Regions from separate parts of the Arthrobacter sp. YC-RL1 genome, predicted to be linked through region 1. Evidence: riboswitches for the same ligand, from Rfam matches in the RefSeq annotation. Region 1 holds a riboswitch; each other region holds the start of a gene.
The links. A riboswitch is a leader RNA that binds a small molecule or an ion and turns the genes downstream of it on or off. The one in region 1 is predicted to bind thiamine pyrophosphate.
Positions count from the first base shown of each region.

Region 2: it holds a riboswitch for thiamine pyrophosphate, as region 1 does, so the genes downstream of both, thiM (hydroxyethylthiazole kinase) here and ATC04_RS16595 (3-oxoacyl-ACP reductase) in region 1, are expected to answer to the same signal.
Region 3: it holds a riboswitch for thiamine pyrophosphate, as region 1 does, so the genes downstream of both, ATC04_RS04895 (ECF transporter S component) here and ATC04_RS16595 (3-oxoacyl-ACP reductase) in region 1, are expected to answer to the same signal.

Region 1 is NZ_CP013297.1:3,603,087-3,610,734, forward strand. Features, by position in the region: gene ATC04_RS16570 (LLM class flavin-dependent oxidoreductase) at 1-674, shown strand, start outside; gene ATC04_RS16575 (NAD(P)-binding domain-containing protein) at 695-1,357, shown strand; gene ATC04_RS16580 (zinc ribbon domain-containing protein YjdM) at 1,427-1,774, opposite strand; gene ATC04_RS16585 (siderophore-interacting protein) at 1,974-3,161, shown strand; gene ATC04_RS16590 (NtaA/DmoA family FMN-dependent monooxygenase) at 3,240-4,592, opposite strand; gene ATC04_RS16595 (3-oxoacyl-ACP reductase) at 4,589-5,398, opposite strand; TPP riboswitch at 5,460-5,553, opposite strand; gene ATC04_RS16600 (hypothetical protein) at 5,618-6,223, opposite strand; gene ATC04_RS16605 (hypothetical protein) at 6,228-6,857, opposite strand; gene ATC04_RS16610 (HNH endonuclease family protein) at 7,110-7,648, shown strand, end outside.
Region 2 is NZ_CP013297.1:70,222-77,869, reverse strand. Features, by position in the region: gene thiD (bifunctional hydroxymethylpyrimidine kinase/phosphomethylpyrimidine kinase) at 1-886, opposite strand, end outside; gene thiE (thiamine phosphate synthase) at 883-1,524, opposite strand; gene thiM (hydroxyethylthiazole kinase) at 1,517-2,311, opposite strand; TPP riboswitch at 2,301-2,395, opposite strand; gene ATC04_RS00375 (GntR family transcriptional regulator) at 2,782-3,147, opposite strand; gene ATC04_RS00370 (hypothetical protein) at 3,144-4,739, opposite strand; gene ATC04_RS00365 (aldehyde dehydrogenase family protein) at 4,837-6,270, shown strand; gene ATC04_RS00360 (amino acid permease) at 6,350-7,648, shown strand, end outside.
Region 3 is NZ_CP013297.1:1,050,188-1,057,835, reverse strand. Features, by position in the region: gene ATC04_RS04905 (aminodeoxychorismate lyase) at 1-747, shown strand, start outside; gene ATC04_RS04900 (ATP-binding cassette domain-containing protein) at 754-3,078, opposite strand; gene ATC04_RS04895 (ECF transporter S component) at 3,075-3,695, opposite strand; TPP riboswitch at 3,760-3,878, opposite strand; gene ATC04_RS04890 (DUF4235 domain-containing protein) at 3,953-4,204, shown strand; gene mnhG (monovalent cation/H(+) antiporter subunit G) at 4,270-4,677, opposite strand; gene ATC04_RS04880 (monovalent cation/H+ antiporter complex subunit F) at 4,677-4,943, opposite strand; gene ATC04_RS04875 (Na+/H+ antiporter subunit E) at 4,940-5,572, opposite strand; gene ATC04_RS04870 (Na+/H+ antiporter subunit D) at 5,586-7,187, opposite strand; gene ATC04_RS04865 (Na(+)/H(+) antiporter subunit C) at 7,184-7,633, opposite strand; gene ATC04_RS04860 (Na+/H+ antiporter subunit A) at 7,630-7,648, opposite strand, start outside.

The DNA.
Region 1 (7,648 bases):
ACATGGCCGACTACGAAATCCTCTTCGACGAGAAGATCAACCTGTTCAACGAGCTGCTCAACGAGAAGCCGGTGACCTGGAACGGCACCACGCGCGCCGCGCTGCAGGACGTGGAGGTCTTCCCGAAGACCGAGTCCGGGCGCCTGAAGACCTGGGTGGGCGTGGGCGGTTCGCCGCAGTCGGTGATCCGCACCGCCCACTACGGCTTCCGCATGATGCTCGCCGTGATCGGCGGCTCCCCGGAGCGCTTCGCCCCGTACGTGGACCTGTACCGCCGGGCCAACGACCAGTTCGGGCACGGGACCCTTCCGGTGGGCCTGCACTCCCCCGGCTTCGTGGCAGATACCGACGAGCTGGCCCGCGAGCTGATGTTCGACGCCTACAAGGAACAGCGTGACCGGATCGGCGCCTCGCGCGGCTGGAGCCCGATGAGCCGCAGCGAATTCGAGCATGAAGCCGCCGAAGGTTCGCTGTACATCGGCTCCCCGGAGACCGTGGCGCGCAAGATCGCCACCACCGTGCAGAGCCTGGACATCGGACGTTTCGACCTGATCTACTCGGGCGGCGCAGTGGACGCCGGCGCCCGTCTGCGGGCCGTGGAACTCTACGGCACCAAGGTCATCCCGCTGGTGCGCGAAATGCTCGCCGAGAAGCCAGCCAAGATCAACAACTAAGCAGCCAGGAGGCAGAGAACATGGAGCAGCAGACCATCGGCATCCTCGGCGCCGGCAAGATCGGCACCGTGCTCGCCCGCCGCGCGCTGGCGGCAGGCTATAAGGTGCTCATCGCCGGATCCGGCGACCCGAGCGCCATCGCGCTGACCATCGAGGTGCTGACCCCGGGCGCGGTCGCCGTGGACCCTGCCACCGCCGCCGGCCAGGCCGACATCGTCATCCTCGCCCTGCCGCTGGGCAAGTACCGGAGCATCCCGGCCGCGCAGCTTCAGGGCAAGCTGGTCATCGACGCCATGAACTACTGGTGGGAGACCGACGGGATCCGCGACGACCTGAACACCCCGGGGGTTTCCACCTCCGCGCTGATCCAGGACTTCCTGCCGGGCTCGCGGCTCGTGAAGGCATTCAACCACATGGGCTACCACGACCTTGAGGACGAAGCCCGTCCAGCTGGCGCCGAGCAGCGCAAGGCCATTGCGCTGGCCGGCGACCGTTCCGCGGACGTGGAGGAAACCAGCCGGATCATCGATGCCTTCGGCTTCGACCCGCTGCCGATCGGCCCGTTGGCCGAGGGCGTGCGGCTGCAGCCCGGACAGCCGGCATTCGGCGCGAACCAGCCCCGCGAGCGGCTGGCCGAGCTCATCGGCTTGGCCGTCCCGGCGGCCCCGCTCCCCGGACAGTAGGCGCAGAGGGAAATGCCCGCCCCTTCAACCGAAGGGGCGGGCATTGACCTAGCAGGAAAGATCCGAGACCTAGATCTTCTTCACGATCGAGGACTTCAGTTCCATCTGGCCGAAGCCGTCGACCTTGGCGGCGATGTCGTGGTCTCCGGTGCCCTGCACCAGACGGATATTGCGCACCTTCGTTCCGGCCTTCAGCGCACTCTGCGCCCCCTTGACCTTCATGGTTTTGGTGATGCTGACGGTATCCCCGTCCTGCAGGACGTTTCCGACGGCGTCCTTGACGACCGCCATGGCAGTTTCAGCCGTCTCGGCCTCGGCGTTCCATTCATGGCCGCATTCGGGGCAGACCAGCAGCGCATCCATCTGGTAGGCGTACTCGCTGGAGCAGTTCGGGCATGGCGGCAAAGTATCAGACATGGAGCTAATTTTAGTGAGCTGACCTGCTTATTGTCGACCGAATCGAATATCGGACGGAAGCGGATTCCTCTTCGCAAAGCGGGCGTTTTCCGGCTGCCGGCAGAGACCCCTGCCAGTGGGACTCGCCCTTGCCTGGCCGGTCCGATTCGCTCATACTCAGGCTAGGAGCAGTAGCCCGAACAGCGCGGGAAGGCACACCATGTCGAAGCACAAATACAACAAGTACGGCCCCCAGGTGTCCATCTCCGCCAAGGAGGGCCTGACTCTTGAGGTGCTCAAGCGTGCCGAGAAGGCCGGAGCCCAAGCCGGGCAGGCAACAGCCAAGGAACACCTGTACCAGAGCATCGCCAGGGGGTCGCTGCTGAACGAGCAGCAGACCGACGAACTGCTGGCCGCCGCCGAACGGGCCGGGGCCGCGGCGGCGCTCACCGCGGCGCGCAAGGTCCTGGACAAGACGCTGCGCACCTCATTCAGGCCGAGCCACTACGCTCCGCCGGCTCCCGGCGCGGCGTCTGACGCAGCACCCGCTGCCGCGCAGGAGACGCGGCCGTATTCCGAAACCTACGAGGAGCCGTTGGCCCGCTATTCACCGCCGGTCAGCCAAGTCGAAGCCCCTCGGCACAAGGTCGACCAGCATGTCCTGACCATCACCCGGGTGCAGAAGCTCAGCGACCAGCTGGTGCGCCTCGTGGCCAGCGCACCGAAGCTCGACGGCTACCGCTCCAACGGCGCACTGGATGAATACGTCAAGGTGTATGCCGCGGATCCCGCCCTCGGGCTGGTTCCGCCCTACGACCTGAGAGAGCTTCGCCAGCGCCTGCCGCGCGAGCAGGTGCCGCGCTCGAAGTCCTACACCATCCGCTGGATCGATCCGGTGGTCGATGAGCTGGCCATCGACTTCGTGATCCACGGCGAGCCCGGAACTGTCGGGCACTGGGCAGGCACTGTCGAACCGGGTGCGGCGCTGGTCATTTCCCCGGCGCGCAGCAAGACCTCCATCCAGCTGGGCGCCGACTACTATGTGCTGGCCGCGGATGAAGCCGGGATACCGGCGATCTCCAAGATCCTCGAAGCGCTGCCGGAGTACGCGCAGGGTGTGGCGCTGCTTGAAATTGCCAACGAAGGAGCAATGTTTGACGTGAAACATCCCCAGGGCATTGATTTACGCTGGCTTTCCCGCGACGGCGTGCCGGCAGGACGCAGCGACGTCCTGGCCGAGGCTTTCCAGACGCTGGCGGTCCCGCGCCAAGGCCTGGGTGTCGTGGCCCATGCTGAACGAAGCACCGTCAAGGCCATCAGCCGCATCTGCGAGCGCTGGAACCTGTCGAAGCGCTCCAGCCACATTTCCTCCTACTGGACGCTGCGCGAAGGACGGCTGATGCGCTGACCGCTGTGCCGGCGGCCTGCCGGCCCCGGAGAAGAATCCACGAACGCAATCCACTTCGTTTGTCTTCCCGCCAGCGCATCACGACCCAGCTCCTAATGCGGGCCGGCGAGCGCGTCCCCCGGCCACCGGCGCCGGCAGGCCCAGATTGCCGCGCAGCGTGCGGTGCTCGTAGGCGGTGCGGAAGCGTCCGCGGCGCTGCAGCTCGGGGATCACCAGCTCGACGAAATCCGCCAAGCCGTCGGGCAGGCTCGGCGGCATCAGGTTGAAGCCGTCAGCCGCCCCGGTATCCAGCCAGAGCTCGATCTCGTCGGCGATCATCTCCGGCGTTCCGACCAAGGTGCAGTGCCCTCCCCCGGCCGCCAGCAGCCCGAGCAGCTCGCGCACCGTCGGCTGGTGGATCTCGATCAACCGCAGGATCGTCGTGTAGCGTCCGGCCGGGCCGGTGAAGTCTGCGGCGGAGGGAAGTTCGGGCACCGGTGCATCCAGCTCCCAGGCGCTGGTGTCCTGCTGAACGAATACCGCCAGCTGGGCCAGTGCCTGCTCGACGGGCAGCAGGTCGTTGAGCCGGCGCTGCTTGTCCTTGGCCTCCTCCAGCGTGCGGCCCACGTAGGCGACCAGCCCCGGCATGATGGCCAGGGCCTGCGGATCGCGCCCGGCCGCGGCGGCCTGGGACCGCACGTCCTGTGCGTAGTCCAGCGCCATCTGCCGGTCGGCGGCCACCGCGTAGATCGCCTCAGCATGGGCCGCCGCGAGCTCGCGCCCCTGGGCGGAGGCCCCTGCCTGGAACAGCACCGGGGAGCCTTGCGGCCCGTCGGGGATATTCAGCGGCCCGCGCACACCGAAGTGCTCGCCCGCGTGGTCGATGGCCGACAGCTGCCGCGGGTCGGTGAACACGCCTGCGCGGTCGGCCCGCACCGCCGCTGAGGGGTAGGATCCGAACAGCCCCCGCAGCACCGTGATGAACTCGTCGGCGCGGCCGTAGCGGTAGGCATGGTCGCCCAGGGTTTCGCGCCCGTGGTTCTGCGCCTCGGTATCCCACATGCTGGTGACCACATTGGCGCCGGCCCGGCCGCCGGAGAGCCGGTCCAGGCTGGCCAGCATGCGCGCGGCGTGGAACGGGGTGTAGAAGCTGGAGGACACCGTGCAGACCAGGCCGATCCGGCTGGTGTGCTGGCTCAACGCGGACAGCAGCGTGAACGGTTCGAAGAACCAGGTCGGTCCGGCCGCCGCGGCCTCCGGGGAGACGGCCTGGCCGTCGGCCAGGAACACCGCGTCCAGCAGGCCGCGTTCGGCCAGCTGCGCCAGTTCCACGTAGTACCCGGTCTCGCCCAGCCGCTCGGCCGGGGAATCCGGCGCCCGCCAGGCCGCCTGGTGGTGCCCCGCGCCGTAGATGAACAGGTTGAACCGGGCCTGCTTCCTCGATGCGCTCATCCCTTGACCAGGCCGCCGTCGACGATCAGGTTCTGTCCGGTCACCCCGCGCGAGAGCGGCGAGGCGAAGAACAGCACCGCGTCGGCGAGCTCGGCCGGCGAGGTCACCCGGCGCAACGGGGTGCCGGAGGCGATCAGGTCGAAGACCTCTTCAGGAGTGGCGGCCGAGGCATCCGTGGTGCGCAGCAGGCCTCCGGAAACCATGTTGACGTTGATGCCTTCCGGGCCCAGGTCGTCCGCGAAGGTGCGGGTCAGCGAGAGCAGCGCCGCCTTGGTCGCGGTGTAGTCGTGGTACGGGACCACTGGGTGCTGGAACAGGTTGGTGCCGATGTTGACGATGCGTCCGAAGCCCGCCTGGCGCATGCTCGGCAGCACTGCCTGGATCGCGGCGACAGGTGCGAGCACGGAACCGGCGAACTGGGCCGTGAGCTCTTCGGCGGACAGCTCGTCTGCCTTGGAACGGGCATCTGCGTTGAAGGAGAAATCCACCAGCGCGTTGTTGACCAAGGTGGTGATCGGGCGGCCGAAGTGCTCGGCCGCGGCGGCGGCCAGGTCCTTCAGCCCGGCGGCGTCGCGCACGTCGGCCTGCAATGCCAGCGCCTGTCCGGGGAATGCGGCGGCAAGTTCCTCGGCCGCCTGCGACGAGCTGCGGTAGTTGACGACGACCTTCGCCCCGGCGTCCAGAAAAGCGGCGCTGATGGCCGCGCCCAGCCCGCGGGCGCCGCCGGTGACCAGCACCAGTTGTTCCTTGAGCGGCAGTGCGGTGGTGGAAGAAGCTGCGGTGTCGGTTGCTGCGTGTGCGTTCATGGTGCTCGAACTCCTTGAAGATGTGTCAAGGCGAACGGGACCCCGGCGTAGATGCGTGGCATCGAGGTATCCAGGACATTCCCTTCGCCAGTGCTAACTGGATCAGGTTCGACGGGTTTTATCTCAGCCGCATGGCGGCACCCCGTGTCACTACGTCCCATTAGTACCACAAGCCGTCCGGGACGGCCGAACACGTGTCTTCGCCGGGTGTTTCCGGAGCTACTGGATGACCTGGACTTCAAAACCCGCCGGAGCCGAGAGCTCCGGGATCAGCTCGATGACCAGATTCTCGATATTTTTCTCGTCAAGTTCGAATTCCACGACATTCGGATCTGTCGAGCACTGGACAATTTTTTGCCGCAGCATCTTTGGCCCGTCCTTGATTCGAACGTCGGTCCGGCCCGAGCCTGAACAGGTGTACTTGATCAGATACGGGCCCGGCAAGCCATCCGTTTCCAAAGAGAACTCTTCAGGCGCAAGGGTTCCGCCCTGTTGGTATTGAAAGCGTTGGGCAGCCCATGCAACCAACCCGTGGTAGCCGCGCTGCTCGATTTCGCCCTGCCAGAATCCCATGCGTTCCGTGGCAGCAGGGTCCGCAAAAAATCCGGTCATGGCCAGATACATCAGCGGCGGGTAGTGCAGCGCAACTTCTTGACGGTTGACGATCTCCTCAGAGGACATTTCCTCGACGGGCAGCTGGAATTGCGGACTGTTCGATGGCTCCCTGGGCGGTTCCCGATCGAGCGGGCCAAGCTCGGAGACCGGAGTCGTGCACGACGTGAGCGCAAGAATGACAGCACCGAGGATAGGCAGCACTTTCTTCATTCGCTCACCTGCCATCGCTTCGGTACAGGTTGAGTTCGTAGGATCCAATCGTTTCGGGATCACCGGAGACCACAATGTAATAGCTCTCGGTGGACCGATCGATCTCAAACTCGCCGTATGTGGTTGCGGCGGGGACGTTACAGGTCATTGGCATCTCGAACGTTGGCTCCATGCCAATCTCTGGAAAATCTACGTTGATGAATACCTGCACGGCTGCGCGTCCTACACCCCAGCAGCCAAATTCAACCCTGTACGCACCCGCTTCTTCTGCGGTTCCGCTCATGGACGTCGATTCGTTGGTAACCTCCTGCTCGCCATTTTCATCCGTGACGGTCGTGGATCGGAAAAATCCCGAAATGCCCATGGAAAAATCGTCCACATCCTCACGAGTATCAAGATCACCGAAGATCGGACTGGGTCTCAAAACCTGCGTTTGCAGCTCCGAGAAAATCGGCACGCCTTCCTGGTAGTACTTCGCGTAGGGGTCTTCATCGTAGCCATGCTGTTCTGTTTCCCAAGCCGAGTCGTATCCTCCAGGTCCTTGCTGTTCCACGGTTTCGAGCTTGGATACGGGTGTGGTGCAGGCGCTGAGCAGCAGCACCCCGGTCAACAACGGGAACAAGAACTTCTTCACAGGTACATCCAAAAGGTCACAGAAACAGCATTACGCCGACCATATTTCGTCCACCGGAAGAAAACAATACTTGTCACAGCGGACTACAGCGACAAATTGATAACTTTTCCGATTCAGCATGCGAACCGCCGAGAAGAGAATCACAGAATGACACCAGACCGGTACCGGAGTTTCGTAGGTGCCGGCGCATAGAGTCGAATGCTAGGACCGCGGATTGCAGTCCCCTGCATATCCAAGGAGAGATACCACCGCATGCGACTGCCGCGCCGCACCCTGTCCCTAGTTCTCGTCATGTCCACCCTTGGGCTGGCTTCATGCTCCTCGCTGACTTCCACGGATTTCACCGGGACAAATGGCGCTCAGGCCGCGGCCCCGTCGGCCGACCAGCAAGCGGCATATGCCAAGTCTCTGGATCAGCTGGAAGACATCACCATCAAGGGCCGTGCTCCGAAGACCGGCTACACCCGCGAGCAGTTCAGCAACGGCTGGAAGGATACGGACAACAACGGCTGCGATGCGCGCAACGATATCCTTGCCCGCGATCTGGTGAATGTTGAATTCAAACCGGCCCGGGTCGATTGCGTGGTGCTGAGCGGAACGTTCCAAGATCCCTATACCGGCAAGACAATCAATTTCGAGCGCGGCCAGTCCACGAGTTCTGCCGTACAGATCGACCACGTTGTTGCGCTGTCGGACGCCTGGCAGAAGGGCGCCCAGAAATGGAGTAAGGACAAGCGTCTCCAGTTCGCCAACGACCCGCTGAACCTCCTGGCATCGGACGGCCCCACCAA
Region 2 (7,648 bases), 3.5 Mb from region 1:
GCTCCAGACTGCCGTCGGCCAGCTGCACGATGAACTCCAGCTCGTCAATGCCCGCGCGCAGCGGTGCGATGTCCTCCCACCAGGCGGCCATCGGATCCGCGGCGCCGAAGAAGTCGACGAAGTGGTGCACCGGCCCGTGCCCGGAGCCCACCTGCAGCTCGTCAGCGGCGCCGATGGCGCGCAACAGGTAGCCCTTGGCCTGTTCCAGCGCGGTCGCCCAGTCGCCGGTGGCGGCGAAGCGGGTGGCCAGCGCGCTGGACAGGGTGCAGCCGGTGCCATGGGTGTTTTTGGTAGCCAGGCGCGGGGAGCTGAACTCGGCCAGCACCCCGGCGGCGGAGACCAGCGCATCGGGGCACTGCGCCCCGGCCAGGTGCCCGCCCTTGGCCAGCACCAGCACGTCGTGGGCGGAGGCCAGACGCCGGGCCTGCTCCAGCACGAGCTCCCAGTCCTGCGCGGCGGCTTCGCCGAGCAGCGCGCCGAGCTCGGCGGTGTTCGGGGTGATCACGGTGGCGCGGGCCAGCAGCGGGTGCAGCGCGGCGGCGTCCTCCAGCAGGGCATCGCCGCTGGTGGCCACCATGACCGGGTCCAGCACCACCGGGGCGTTGACGGTATCCAGCCAGGCGGCGACAGCGCCGATGATCTCCTGGTTTGCCAGCATGCCGATCTTCACCGCGTCGATGCGCACATCCGCGCTGAGCGTTTCAAGCTGCGCGGTGACGAAATCCCCGTCGATGGCCTGCACTCCGCTGACCCCGCGGGTGTTCTGCGCGGTCAGCGCCGTGATCACTGCCATGCCGTAGCCGCCGTTGGCGGCAATGGCCTTCAGATCGGCCTGGATGCCGGCGCCGCCGGACGGGTCGGAGCCCGCGATGGAAAGGATGTTCACTTGGCCGCCTCCCAGGCGGAAACCAGCTGGGCGCTGGCGCTGCGCGGATCATCTGCCTGGCAGACTGGGCGCACCACGGCCATCCCGGCGCCGCCGCCGGCGCGGATGGCCGCGGCGTCATCGGCGGTCACCGCGCCGATGGCCACGCAGGGCAGCGCGGTCCAGCCGGTGCGTTCCGCGAAGCCGTCCAGGCCCAGCGGGGTGGGGTGGTCCTTCTTGGTCGGGGTGGCGCGCACCGCGCCAACACCCAGGTAGTCGATGAACTCGGCATCCAGGTTGGCCTGGGCGATCTGCTCCCGCGTGGAGGCGCTGAGCCCGATGATGCCCTCGCCGATCAGCTGGCGGGCCAGGGACACCGGCACGTCCTTCTGCCCGATGTGGATGCCGGCCACCGCGGCCCCGGCGGCGCGGGCCGCCAGGAATACGTCGATGCGGTCGTTGACCAGCAGCTGCGCCTTGCCCTCGGTCAGCTTTGCGGCCGCAAGCGTCAGCTCGAAGAACTCGCGGGCGCTTTCCTCCTTGGCGCGCAGCTGGATCCACTGGATCCCGCCGGCCACGGCTGCCTCGATCACCTCAAGGGTGCTATGCGGGCTGCAGCTGGCGGTGTTGGCCACCAGGTAGGCTCCGAGATCACGCATAGGTCTTTTCCTCACAGTTCAGGGTCTCAAGTGCGGCGGGCTCAACGGCCGCCAGGGAATCGAGGAAGGCCGCGGCAAAACTGCCCGGCCCGGAGCTGGCGGCCAGCGCCTTTTCGGCGGCCAGGCCGTAGTAACCATGGGCCGCCACGGCGGCTTCGAACGGGTCCTCATGCACCGCGAGCATGCCCGCGCACACCGCACCCAGGGCGCAGCCTCCGCCGGTGATGCGGGTCAGGCCGATGCCGTTGGTGTGCACCAGCACGGTGCGCTGCGCGTCGATGATGGCGTCCGCCTCGCCGGAGATCGCGACCACCGAACCGTATTTCACTGCCAGCTCACGCCCGGCGGCGATGGCTTCCTGCACGCTGTCCAGCGAATCCACACCTCGGCCGGAGGACTCCCAGCCGGCCAGCGCCATGATTTCCGAGGCGTTGCCGCGGATCAGCGTGGGGCGGCGGGCGACGATGCGCCGGGCGAATTCCGTGCGGACCGGCAGCGCTCCGACGGCCACCGGATCCAGCACCCAGGGGGTGCCTGCGGCGCTCGCCGAGTCGACGGCTTCTTCCATGGCGCGCAGCTGCTCGGTGGTGGGCGTGCCCAGGTTGACCAGCACGGCCGAGGCGGCCGCGGCGAACGGCCCGGCTTCCCCGGGCAGGTCAGTCATGGCCGGGGCCGCGCCGGAAGCCAGCAGTACATTGGCGGTGAAGTTGGTAACCACGGTGTTTGTCAGGCAGAACACCAAGGGGGATTGTTCCCGGTAATTGCGGGCAACAATAGGCAGAGTCATGCGACATCCCTCCGCTAGCTTGACCTAGTTCAGGTTCAACGGGTCTCATCTCAGTCGGCTTCTCCGACACCCCGTGTCACTGATCCCGAGGGTACGCAGATATCTTCGCAAGGACAAATCCTTAACGCCGTTGGAAGTTGGCCGGCCCGTGCCGGCCGCTAGAGCCTCGGATCTTCGTAGCTCCTGCCGCGATCGATATTCTTCCGTGCTTCTCGAAGTGCCCTGGAGATTTCCGGGTCAGATCCTTCGAGGTCGTCGGCTCGTCGGTCGAGACTGCGCATGGCGCCTATGGCAAACGGCAGCGCGCAAAGTATGACCAAAACGCAGACGATCAAAATCGAAACCGGATCCACAGGTTATCCATTCCAAGCATTGCGGTGAGCTTAGGCTGAGCCTACAAAGAGGGGCGGACACCGTCAACCGAATCCCGGCTGCTCGGGAAATGATGCGGTGGTGACAGGGTTACCGAGCTATCGCGTCCTCCGCGCAACCAGCGCCTTCACCGTCGCCGCGTCCACCCCCAGCTCCGCGGCCAGCGCCCAGACCCTGTCCACTGCCTCGACCAGGTGCTCGTCCAGCGCTGGCTGCCCTGGCAGCTCATTGACCACGGTGCCCGCCCGGCGGCGCGAGGAGATCAGTCCTTCGGCCTCCAGTTCCTTGTAGGCGCGGGCCACGGTGCCGGCGGCCACACCCAGATCGGCGGCCAGCGCGCGCACCGTGGGCAGCCTGCTCCCGGCGGCCAGTTCGCCCAGCGAAATCAGCGAAGCCACCTGGGCGCGGATCTGTTCATAGGGCGGCAGCGCCGAGTCCAGGTCAACGGTGATCTGGGCGCTCATCGGCGGCCCGCGTCACTGGTCTCCGGCCGCATCGAACCTTGCGGGCGCGGCAGCGCCAGCACCGCCGGCGCACAGAAGACCAGCAGGCCGAACAGGGAGAATTCGGCGAACAACTGGTATCCCATCATTGGCATGGCCACGAACGCGCCGGCGACTACGCGCAGCGAGCGGATTTCAAGCACCTGCCGATACCAGATTTCCACCTCTGCGCCCACCTGCCAAGGGATCGCCACGGAGCGGACGAGCAGGACGAATCCTGCATGCGCGGCGAGCAGTGCCGCGGCCAGCCCGGCAATGATCCACCGGTTCGGCGCGACAAATCCCCGCAGCGGATCCAGCGGAGGGAAGAGCAGGAAGTATAGGCTGGCCGCCATCAGGAGTCCGGCAACGACATAGGTCCACAGCGGCAGCCGTGCGGCGGGTTTGGGCATTCGCGCGGCCGCGCGGGTCTTGATCGCCATGTACGCCAGGTAGGCGGCGTTGACCAGCAGGTAGAACAGCGTCGCGCCCGCGAGGAGGGCCAGGATGGCGGTGGCGCGTTCGGCGGTCGGCATCTCCTGCGTCTCGGAGCTCGGCAGCATTGGCCATCCGACGGCGACCAGCAGGATGGCAGCCATGGCGCTCAGATACTGCACCGCGAACAGCTGCTCGCGCAGCCGGGTGAAGGCGCTGGAGACGGCCGGCCGCAGGGATTCGAAGTTCACCGGCGGGCGCCAGAAGAACATGACGACGGTGATCGCCAGGGCGATGTAGTTGGCGGTCTGGTCCCACCGGCCCGCGAGGTCGTTCATCCGTTCCCAGTACTCGATGCCTTCGCCACCCATGGATTTGTCGGCGTCATCGGAGATCCACCGTGCCTTGAAGTGCAGGGCTTCGCCGGCGAGGCCGGCCAGGAGCACCGTCACCGTGCGGTAGAGGCGATTGAGCCAGGTGATGCGCAGCAGCCGGTTGTCGTGCTCGCTGATGCCGTCCAGCGGCTTGCGCCGCAGGATGAGGATGGTGGCGGCGAAGGCGGCGACCAGCAGGAGGACCAGGCTCAGTGCCAGATAGGGCAGGACCTCTGCGGCCGAACGCAACCCGTCCTGGGCATCGGCGGTCATGTAGTAGCCGTCGCCGTCGTCCTCGATGACCTCCGGCGTGGGGGCGAAGCCCGTGACGTCGCGGACGCTGTAAATCGCCAGCATGCCGGCGGCGAAGGTTGCCGCCATGATTCCGACCAGGGACTTGGGCACCAGCCCGGACAAGGTCCGAGGCTGCAGCGAGGCCGTGCGCTTCGGCCGGAGCTTGTGGGGCCAGGTGAACTGCCCTGCGATGTAGATGAACGCGACCCACAGCGCCGGGGTCGCGGCCGCCCCGATGGCCTCGGGAATGCGAAGCGGCGATTCGTCGTAGTACGGGACTGCCGCGAGGGTGCTGAACCAGTCGGCCGACGTGCTGGCGAAAAATCCGATGAGCGCGCACCAGAAGGCGTGCCGGCGGGCCAGAGCCAGCCGGTCTCCGCCCTCCTTGGACGCGAGGTTGCGCAGGATCACGTAGATGACCAAGGCCGCAATCGCGAAGCTGCCGAACTGTGAAGTCAACGAATTATTCATTGGTCCCGCCTTTCGAAAAGAATGTACCAACTAGCTGATACAAAATAAAGGTGGTCGCAATCAGGTCAAGTCCAGCCCGTTGACGTAGTCTCGACTCATGGGTCTGTTTACTTCCACTCCGCTGCCCGATCCCGTCGGCGACTTCGCGCCGCCCGTGGATGAGCATCCGTCGAAAATCGCCGCCACGCTGGCGAACCTGCGCCACTCCGCCGATACCCGCATCACCCACCCGCGCCGTTTCCGCGTCCAGCAGCTGCGCGCGCTGGAGAAGATGCTCGAAGAGCACCTGGACGACTTCCTCGCCGCGCTGAACGAGGACCTAGGCAAGGGCGCCACCGAAGCGAAGTTCTCCGAGGTGGACGTGGTCCGCGCGGAGATCGACTTCGCTCTGCGCCACTTGGCCGAATGGATGGACCACACCAACGTCAAAGTGCCGCTGGCGCTGCAGCCGGCCATGGCCAAGGTCGAGCCCCGCCCGCTGGGCCTGGTGCTGATCATCGGCCCGTGGAATTACCCGCTGCAGCTCATGCTCGCCCCGCTGGTCGCCGCCATCGCCGCCGGCAATGCCGCGGTGCTGAAGCCTTCGGAGATCGCGCCGGCGACCTCCGGCGCACTGGCCAAGTTCCTGCCGCTATACCTGGACAACCGCGTGTTCGCCGTCATCGAGGGCGGTGTGGACACTGCCACCGAGCTGCTGGCCGCGCGCTGGGACCACATCTTCTTCACCGGAGGCGAGAAGGTCGCCAAGGTGGTCGCCGCCGCAGCTGCCAAGCACCTGACCCCCACGACCCTGGAGCTGGGCGGCAAGTCCCCGGCAGTGGTCGACAACCAGCTGCCGGCCACCGCCAAGCGCCTGGCCTACGCGAAGTTCATGAACGCGGGCCAGACCTGCGTGGCCCCGGACTACGTGCTGACCATCGGCGACTCGGCGCCGCTGATCGAGCGCCTGGGCCAGACCATCCACAGCTTCTACGGCAAGGACCCGTTGACGCACCCGGACTTCGGGCGCATCGCCAGCCGCCGCCATTTCCAGCGCCTGCTGGACATGTTCGAGCAGGGCGAGGTGGTGCACGGCGGGCAGTACGACGAGCAGACCCTGCGCATCGCGCCGACCATCATGCGCAATGTCGACCTCGAAGGCACGCTGATGCAGGAGGAGATCTTCGGCCCGATCCTGCCGGTGATCGAAGTGGCCACCTTCGAGGAGGCCCTGGAATTCATCGCTGCGCGGCCCACCCCGCTGGCCGCCTACCTGATGAGCGAAAGCCCGCGGCTGCAGTCGATCTTCTCCGACCGGGTGCGTGCCGGCGCGATCGTGCACAACGCGCCGCTGGCCCAGATGATCGTTCCGTCCCTGCCGTTCGGCGGCGTCGGGGCCAGCGGAATGGGCTCCTACCACGGTAAGCACGGCTTCGACCGTCTTTCGCAAATGCGCTCGGAACTGAGCAAAACTACGGTGGTCGATACTCTGAGCGCGATATATCCTCCATATTCTTGGGCTAAGCGAAAGATTATTGATCGCTTACTGTAGCGCGGTTCATAGCTTTTGAGCTCGCCGGGGTGCTTGGATTGAAAGGTTGGATTTTTCTATGCACCAGGAGCTGTAACGCATGAGTGAGCCCGCACCGTCCCAAGACGGTCTGAAGCGTGGTCTCAAGGCCCGCCACCTGCAGATGATTGCAATTGGCGGATCGATCGGAACCGGACTGTTCGTCGCCTCCGGCGGAGCCATCGCCGACGCGGGCCCCGGGGGAGCGCTCATTGCCTACGGCCTGATCGGCCTCATGGTGCTGCTGCTGATGCAGTCGCTGGGCGAAATGAGCGCGCGGCTCCCGGTCGCCGGCTCCTTCCAGACCTATGCCACTGTCTTCGTGAACCGGCATTTCGGCTTTGCCATTGGCTGGAACTACTGGTTCAACTGGGCGATCACCGTCGCCGCCGAGCTGGTCGCCGCGGGCATCATCATGTCCTACTGGTTCCCCAATTCCCCGAGCTGGATCTGGGCGGCGCTCTTCCTGGCGCTGCTCACCGGCCTGAACGCCCTGTCCGCCAAGGCCTTTGGCGAGGGCGAGTACTGGCTGGCGATGATCAAGGTCGTCACCGTGATCGTGTTCCTGATCTGCGGTGTGGCGATGATCTTCGGCATCATCGGCGGAACCTCGCCCGGCTTCAGCAACTGGACCGAAGGCGAGGCGCCGATCGTCGGCGGCTGGCTGTCCATCGTCTCGGTCTTCATGATCGCCGGCTTCTCCTTCCAGGGCACCGAGCTGATCGGCGTGGCAGCCGGCGAGGCGGAGAACCCCAAGCGCGACATCCCGAAGGCCATCAAGGCGATCTTCTGGCGCATCATGCTGTTCTACATCGGCGCGATCTTCGTGATCGGCATGCTGATCCCGTACCTGGATCCCTCGCTGCTCTCCTCCGAGGCATCCGACATTGCGACCTCGCCGTTCACCCTGGTCTTCGAGCGCGCCGGCATCGCTTTCGCCGCGGCGCTGATGAACGCAGTGATCCTCTCCGCCATCCTGTCCGCGGGCAACTCAGGGCTATATGCCTCTGCGCGCATGCTTTATTCGATGGCGCTGGACGGCAAGGCGCCGAAGATCTTCGGGCGGCTGAACCGCCGCGGCGTGCCGATGCCCGCCATGCTGCTGACCGCTTCGGTGGGCCTGTTCGGCTTCCTGACGGCCATCATCGGGCAGGGCGCAGCCTACACCTGGCTGCTGAACGTCTCAGGCCTGTCGGGATTCATCGCCTGGGTGGGCATCGCGGTCTGCCACTACCAGTTCCGCAAGCAGTACATCGCCAGCGGCCAGGACCTGGCCAAGCTGCCCTACAAGGCGCCGCTGTTCCCGCTGGGCCCGATCCTGGCGTTCGTGATCCTCATCGTGGTCATCGCCGGCCAGAAC
Region 3 (7,648 bases), 2.6 Mb from region 1:
ACCCAGCAGGCAGTCCGCAAGATCGAGGCACACTTGGCTCGCCTGGCGGTCTCCGCCGAGGCCTCCGACCTGCCGGTCCCGGACGAGCGCAGCTGGCGTGCAGCGGTCGACACCGCTGTCGCCGACTTCGACGCCACCGGCGGCGCCGAGGAAGCAGTAGTCAAGCTGGTGGCCATGCGCGGCGAACTGGACCAGGACCCGGCCGTGTGCTGGGTGACCGTCACCCCCGCCCCGCGCGTGGGCATGGAGCAGCGGGAAACCGGCGTGGATGTGCTCTTCCTGGACCGCGGCTACGATTCGAAGCTCGCCGAACGCGCACCGTGGCTGCTGATGGGCGCCAAGACCCTGTCCTACGCGGTGAACATGGCGGCGCTGCGCTACGCCCGCAAGCACGGCGCCCACGAGGTCATCTTCACCTCCGCCGACGGCGTGGTGCTCGAAGCACCCACCGCCACCGTGCTGCTGGCCCAACGCGACGGAGAAACCCGCCGCCTGCTGACCCCGATGCTGGAAACCGGTATCCTGCCCGGCACCACCCAGAGCGCCATCTTCGACGCCGCGCAGCAGGACGGCTGGGAGCTGGGCTACGGCCCGCTGCGCCCGGAGGACCTGTACCAGGCCGACGGCGTGTGGCTGGTGTCCTCGGTCCGCCTGCTCACCCCGGTGCGCACCCTGGATGCCAAGCCGATCCGGATGGACGCCGAGCTGCACGAACAGCTGTCCGCCCTGGCCGATTCGATCCGCTAGCCCCGGCTACCAGATCAGGTTGTAGGTCCCGGCCCAGATGGCGGCCGCGATGGCCGCGGCGCCCAGCAGGACGCCGGCGGCCAGCACCGCACCGTCGCGCCGGGTGAAGGTGGCGGTGCGGATCCAGGTGCGCTGCCCGGTGCCGAAGCCCTTGGCCTCCATGGTGGTGGCCAGGCGCCCGGCCCGGCGGATCGCCTGCACCAGCAGCGCCAGTAGCTGGCCGAGCTTCGCACCCACGCGCTGGCGCACGGTGCCCAGGTTGCCGATGCCGCGGGCCCGCCGCGCCAGGGTCAGCGTGGTGAATTCCTCCACCATCAAGCCCAGCAGGCGCATGCCCGCCAAGGCACCGAGCACAAAACGGTGCGGCACCTTCAGCTGCTGGGACAGCGCGCCGCCCAGGTCGCTGGGGTTCGTGGTGGACAGCAGCAGCACCATCGGCACCGCCATGGCCAATGCGCGCAGCCCCGTGGCGACGCCTCCGGCCACCGAGCCCTCGGTGATGTCGAAGATCCCCAGATCCAGCAGCACCCGTCCCGAATCCTGGCCCACCAGGGCGATGCCCCAGGCCGCCATGACGCCGGCCGCCAGCAGCGGCCAGCCGCGGCGGAAGAACCCGCCGATGCCCAGCCCCGCCAGCGGCAGCATCAGCAGCGTGGCCGCGATGACCACCGCCGCCGAAACCCAGTCCACCGTGCTGATCAGCGGCAAGGTGGCCCCGGCGATCGCGCCGAACTTGGCCAGCGGATTGATCTTCGCCAGCCAGCTGTCCCCCACTGGGGCGTCCAGCATCGGCCCCGACGAGGTCCTCGCGGCGGCCACCTCGGCCGGCGCCAGCACCAGCTCGTCGGCCCCCAGCGCCGCGGCGAAATGCTCGTCATGGGTCACCGCGATGATCGCGGTGGATTCGGCGAGTTCCTCGATGAGCAGTTGCGCCAGCTCGCGCCAGGTGTTCGCGTCCTGCCCGAAGGTCGGCTCGTCAAGGATCACCACGTCCGGCGAGGCGGCCAGCACTGTGGCCACCGACAACCGGCGCTTCTCCCCTCCGGAAAGCGTGAACGGGTTGGCTTCGGCCAAGTCCTGCAGGCCAAGCCGCTCCAGCAACTCCTGCACCCGGGCCTCGACCTGCCGCGGATCGTACTTCTGCTCCTCGGCCGCGCCGTGCCTGGCGCGCAGCGGCGCGAAAGCCAGCTCCTCGCGCACGGACTGGGTGACGAACTGGTGCTCGGGTTCCTGGAACACCGAGCCGATGCGGGCGACCAGCGCTCCGGCCTTCCAGCTGAACGGCGAGGGCGGCAACCCGTCGGCCAGCTGGGGGCTGGCGGCGAACTGGCCTGACACAGGTTGCAGCAGCCCGCCCAGGGTCAGTGCCAGCGTGGACTTCCCTGCCCCGTTCTCCCCGCGGATCACCAGGGCCCTGCCGCCGGTGACCTCGAAGCTGGCCGGGGCGGTGCGCACAGCATGCTCGCCCCGCGCGCAAACCAGCTCCTCGGCGTGCAGCATCGGGGCGCCGCCGGCCCTCGGCGCCGGCGAGGTCTGCGGAACATAGCCCGGAATCCAGACCCCTGCCTGCGCCAATTCGGCGCGCACCGCCGCGTCCCCGGCCAGCGCCTCGGGGTGCAGGTCGTGGGCGATCCCCCCGCCGGGGGCCAGCACCAGCACCCGATCCACCTGCCGGGCCCACGCCTCCAGCCGGTGCTCCACCACGATCAGCGTCGCCCCGGTGGACTCCACGGCGCCGATCACTGCATCGCGCAACGGCGGGATGCTGCCCGGGTCGATATTCGCGGTCGGCTCGTCAAGCAGCATCAGCCCGGGGCGCATGGCCAGGATCCCGGCCAGGGCCAGGCGCTGCTTCTGCCCGCCGGACAGTTCCTGCGTGCGATGTTCGTAGCCCAGTGCGCCGAGCCCCACGGCGTCAAGCGCCTGCGGGATCCGCTCGCGGATCTCCTGCGGGTCGATGCCCAGGTTCTCGGCGCCGAAGGCGACGTCGTCACCCACCCGGCTCTGCACCACCTGGGTTTCCGGATCCTGCTGCATCAGGCCCACCGGGAAGCTGCGCGCGAACGCGTCCTGCCCGCCGACCAGCAGCTCGCCGGTGGGACCGGCGTCCTGGTCGACTTCGAGCACGCCGGCCAGCGCATGCAGGAAGGTGGATTTGCCGGCCCCCGAGGGGCCCAGCAGGAGCACCTTCTGACCTGCAGGGATCTGCACGTCAAGTCCGGCGATGGCCGGGCGGTCGCGCTCGGCATGCTGCCAGGTGAAGCCGCGCGCGCTGATCTCCACACCCTGCCGGGTCAGCGGGGCCGTACGCCCGTTGGCGGCGGCGCTCATTTGCGCACCGCAAGCGCCGGTTCCAGGTGCGCGCGGCGGCTGGCGAGGTTGCTCAGCGCGCCGGTGCGGGCCAGCGCCCGGGTAATCCACCAGGACAGCAGGCCGGCGACGACCAGGCCAGACACGGCGGTGGCTCCCACGTGGAACAGCTTCATGAACTCGGTGTATTCGGCCACGCTGCCCACGACGTAGGCTTCGCTGAGGCCGGCAAACAGGCCCGAGCCCAGGCCTGCAAGCAACGCCACCGGCAGGTTCCAGCGACGGTAGCGGAACAGCGCGAACACCAGCTCGGCGCCCAGGCCCTGGACCAGGCCGGAAATCAGCACCGGCATGCCCCAGTGCGTGCCCAGCAGCGCCTCGACCACGGCGGCCAGCACCTCGCAGAACAGTGCGGCGCCGGGCTTGCGGATGATCAGCGCGCCGAGCACCGCCGGGAACAGCCACAGGCCGGTAAGCAGGGCAGTGCCGGGTGGGAAGGCGGTGAAGGCCAGCGAGAACAGGCCGTAGCTCGCGGACCAGGCCCAGAAGACCACGCCGGAAGCGACGGCGATGACCGAGGCGATGACGATATCGACTACGCGCCAGGTGCTGCGCTGCGTCGTGCGGGTTGTGCTCATGAGGTGTCCTCCTTGATCAGGAGGGGGGATGAACGGAATCGGGGCGCTGTCCAGCGCCGGTCCGCATCCGAGATGCTCGACTTCCTTCGCCGGTACTAACCGGAGCAGGTTCGAGGGTCTGCGATCTATCGCACTCTCAGCGCCTTTCGCCGCGAACGGCTTGACGCTCCCCTGTCGGAATAATTACTGCCCACCCACCATACCGCAGGTAAGCTGGCAACGGAACGATAAGTCACAACGTTGAACGTGAGGTCCACATGAACGCAGTACAAAAGCTCATCGCAACCGGCATTTCCCTGGGTGCGGGCTTCCTCGGCAGCAAGCTGGTCGATCAGGTCTGGAAGGGTTTCACCGGCAACACCGCCCCGCGCAAGGGCAGCGAGGAAGCCGCCGAGGCTTCCATGCGCCAGGCGCTGGGCTTCGCCGTGTTCTCCGCCGTGGTCGCAGCGGTCATCCAAGTGCTGGCTGATCGCGGCACCACCAAGGCCATCGCCAAGTTCACCAAGTAGCACTCCAGCGCAACAGCAGCGGGGCATTGCCTGCTCAGGGAATGGCCCGCTGCTGTTGGTTGAAGTTATTTCGCGTCCGGCCCGGTCTCCTGCGGATCAATTTCCGGCACGGTCCCGGTGTGCGGGGCGGAGGTCACCTTCTCCACGACCTGGCGCAGCTCGTCGGAGTACAGGGTCTCCTTGGCCGCGTGCTTGGTGCGGTAGCCGGCGCGGCCGATCATGTGCGCAGACACCGGGGCGGTCAGCAGCTGCATCGCCCAGGCAAGGACGAGGACCGGGATGACGGTCCAGCTGCGCAGGTGGATGGCCAGTCCGGCGAAGATCAGCAGGAAGCCCAGCACCTGGGGTTTGGTGGCCGCATGCATGCGGGTGAGCATGTCGGGAAAGGTCAGCAGGCCGATGCCGGCAATCAGGGACATCAGGCAGCCCAGAATCAGCAGCACGGCGACGAGGATGTCGAGGAAAAGGTCCATTACGCGTTCCTCTGATCCGAGACATAGCGCGAGACGGTCACCGAGCCGATGAACCCGATGGTGCAGGCGGCGACCACGAACAGCACGTAGTCGGTGTGCCTGTTCAACGCCATCTCCAGGCACAGGGCCGCGGAGATGATCAGCAGCATGACATCCAGGGCCAGCACCCGGTCGAGGATTGAGGGGCCTTTCGCCACACGGACCAGGCAGGCGATGGCGCCCAGCCCGAGCAGGCTGCCGCAGATCCAGACGACAACTTCGATCATGGCTTCTCCTTTGTCCTTCTCACGCGGGGGCTGCATTCGTTCTTGATGGCTTCGTACTCGTCCTGGCTGCCGATGGCCATGATCAGGCGGCGTTCGATGTCGCGGATGTTCTCCCGCGCCTTCGCGACCTCCTGGGCCGAGTCGACGTCGATGTAGTGCAGATACAGGGTCGAGGAGCTGCGGTCCACGTCGAGCACGAAGGACCCGGGAATCAGCGTCAGCACATGGCCCACGGTCATCACGATCAGGTCCGAGTCGGTGCGCAGCGGCACCGCGATCACCGAGCTGCGCGTCTTCTTCCCGCGCACCACCGCCAGCCAGGCGACGTGGACGCTGGCGGCGACGACCTGGCCCAGGAACCATCCGAACAGCTTGACGCAGTACCAGAGGTTCAGCCGCCCGGAGAGCACCACCGGCGGCAGCGGGAACAGGTTCACGATGACCAGCGCGATGACGGCGCCAAAGATCAGGTTGCCCGGGGAGAAGTCCTGCCAGAGCGCTCCCCAGACGAAAACCAGCAGGAGCAGCAGCGGCCACTCCTGCTTGAGCGTGGCGCGGTGGCGGACGCCGGCGGTGTCCAGCGCGTCGTCGATGCGCTGGTCGCGCGGGGCCAGGTTCTTGTTCGGCATGTTGTCCCTCCGCTCAGTAACTCAGGATGGCGTTGATGTACGGTTCGTGGGCGATCAGCTGCGCCGCCACTCGCTGGCAGAACTCGAAGATCGGCCCGGCGAACACCGTCAGCGCGATGCCCGCCACCACCAGCGAGCCGGTGGCGTAGCGCATGCCCCAGGGCAGCGCCTCGGATTCGAGTTCGCGGGCCAGCTTCAGGCCCAGGTGCGGCGCCTGGGCGCCGCCGGCGGCGGTCTGGTCCGCGACCTTCGCCGCCTCGTCCACCAGGTCCGGGTTGGGGATCTCGGCGTCCGCCGCGCGGCGCCAGAACATGCGGGCCCACACGCGGATGATCGCCAGCAGGGTCAGCAGGCTGGTCAGCAGGCCGGCGGCGATGACCACCCAGGTCAACGCGTCTGCATCCTGCGCGGCCGCATGCAGCAGCCCGAACTTGCCCAGGAAGCCGGAGAACGGCGGGATGCCGCCCAAGTTGATGGCCGGGATGAAGAACAGCAGCGACAGCGCCGGGGACAGCTTGGCCAGCGATCCCAGCCGGGTCACGTTCGCGCTGCCGGCGCGGCGCTCGATCAGCCCCGCCACCATGAACAGCGAGGTCTGCACGATGATGTGGTGGCCGACGTAGTAGATGGTCGCCGCGATGGCCAGCTCGCCGCCCACGGCCACGCCGAAGATCAGGTAGCCGATGTGGCTGGTCAGCGTGAAGGACAGCATACGCTTGAAGTCGGTCTGCGCGATCGCGCCGAGGATACCGATGACCATGGTCAGCGCCGCGACCACCAGCAGCCCGGCGTTCACCGCGCCTCCCGGGAACAGCAGCGTCTCGGTGCGCACGATCGCGTACACCCCCACCTTGGTCAGCAGGCCGGCGAACACCGCGGTCACCGGGGCCGGGGCCGTCGGATAGGAGTCCGGAAGCCACAGCGACAGCGGGAAGACCGCCGCCTTGATGCCGAAGGCGATCAGCAGCAGCACATGCAGGATCAGCTGCGGTCCCTGGTCAAGCTGCGGCAGCTTCACTGCCAGGTCCGCCATGTTCACGGTGCCGGTCGCCGCGTAGGTCATCGCGATGCCCATCAGGAAGATCACCGAGGAGACCACGGAGACCACCACATAGGTGGTGCCCGCGCGGATGCGCTCGGCAGTGGCGCCCAGGGTCAGCAGCACGTAGCTGGCGGTCAGCAGGATCTCGAAGCCGACATACAGGTTGAACAGGTCAGCTGCCAGGAACGCGTTGGACACGCCGGCCAGCAGGATCAGGTAGGCCGGGTGGAACACCGACACCGGCCCGGGTTCGTCCCCGTCGGCCAGGCCCTGGCTGGTCGCGTAGAACAGCACCGCCAGCGACACCAGGGTGGAGATCAGCAGCATGAAGGCGCTGAAGCCGTCGACCATCAGCGAGATGCCCCACGGCGACTGCCAGCCGCCGATATGCACCGCGTAGCTCTCCCCGCCCCACACGGCGGCCAGCATGCCGGCTTCCAGGAGCAGGGTCACGCACAGGATGCCGATGGTGATCAGGCGCTGCAGCTTGATGCGGCGGCGGACCAGGAAGGCGGCGCCGGCGCCGAAGATCGGCAGTACCACCGCCAGCGGAGCAAGATCCAGGAAATTCACTCTTCCCCCTCGCGAATCGGTCGGCCTTCTTCGTCAACGAACTCGGTCGTGTCCTCGGCCACCGGCGAATCTTCCTCTTCGTCATAGGCGGTGGACTGCGACACCTTGATGTCTTCGGTGTCGTCGGCCAGCACGTCGGCGCTGGTCAGCGTCCAGGAGCGGTAGATCATCGCGAGCAGGAACGCGGTCACCGCGAAGGTGATCACGATCGCGGTCAGGATCAGCGCCTGCGGCAGCGGGTCGGAGTACTGATCGGCGGGCAGGTCGGGCTTGAACAGCGGCGCCGCGCCCTTGCGCCCGCCGGCCGTCAGGATCAGCAGGTTCACCCCGTTGCCCAGCAGCATGATGCCCAGCAGCACGCGGGTCAGGGTGCGTTCGAGCACCAGGTAGAACCCGGTGGCCAGCAGCACCCCGGTGATGACCAGGAAAGTGATGTTCACGCTCATCGGCCGACTCCCGTC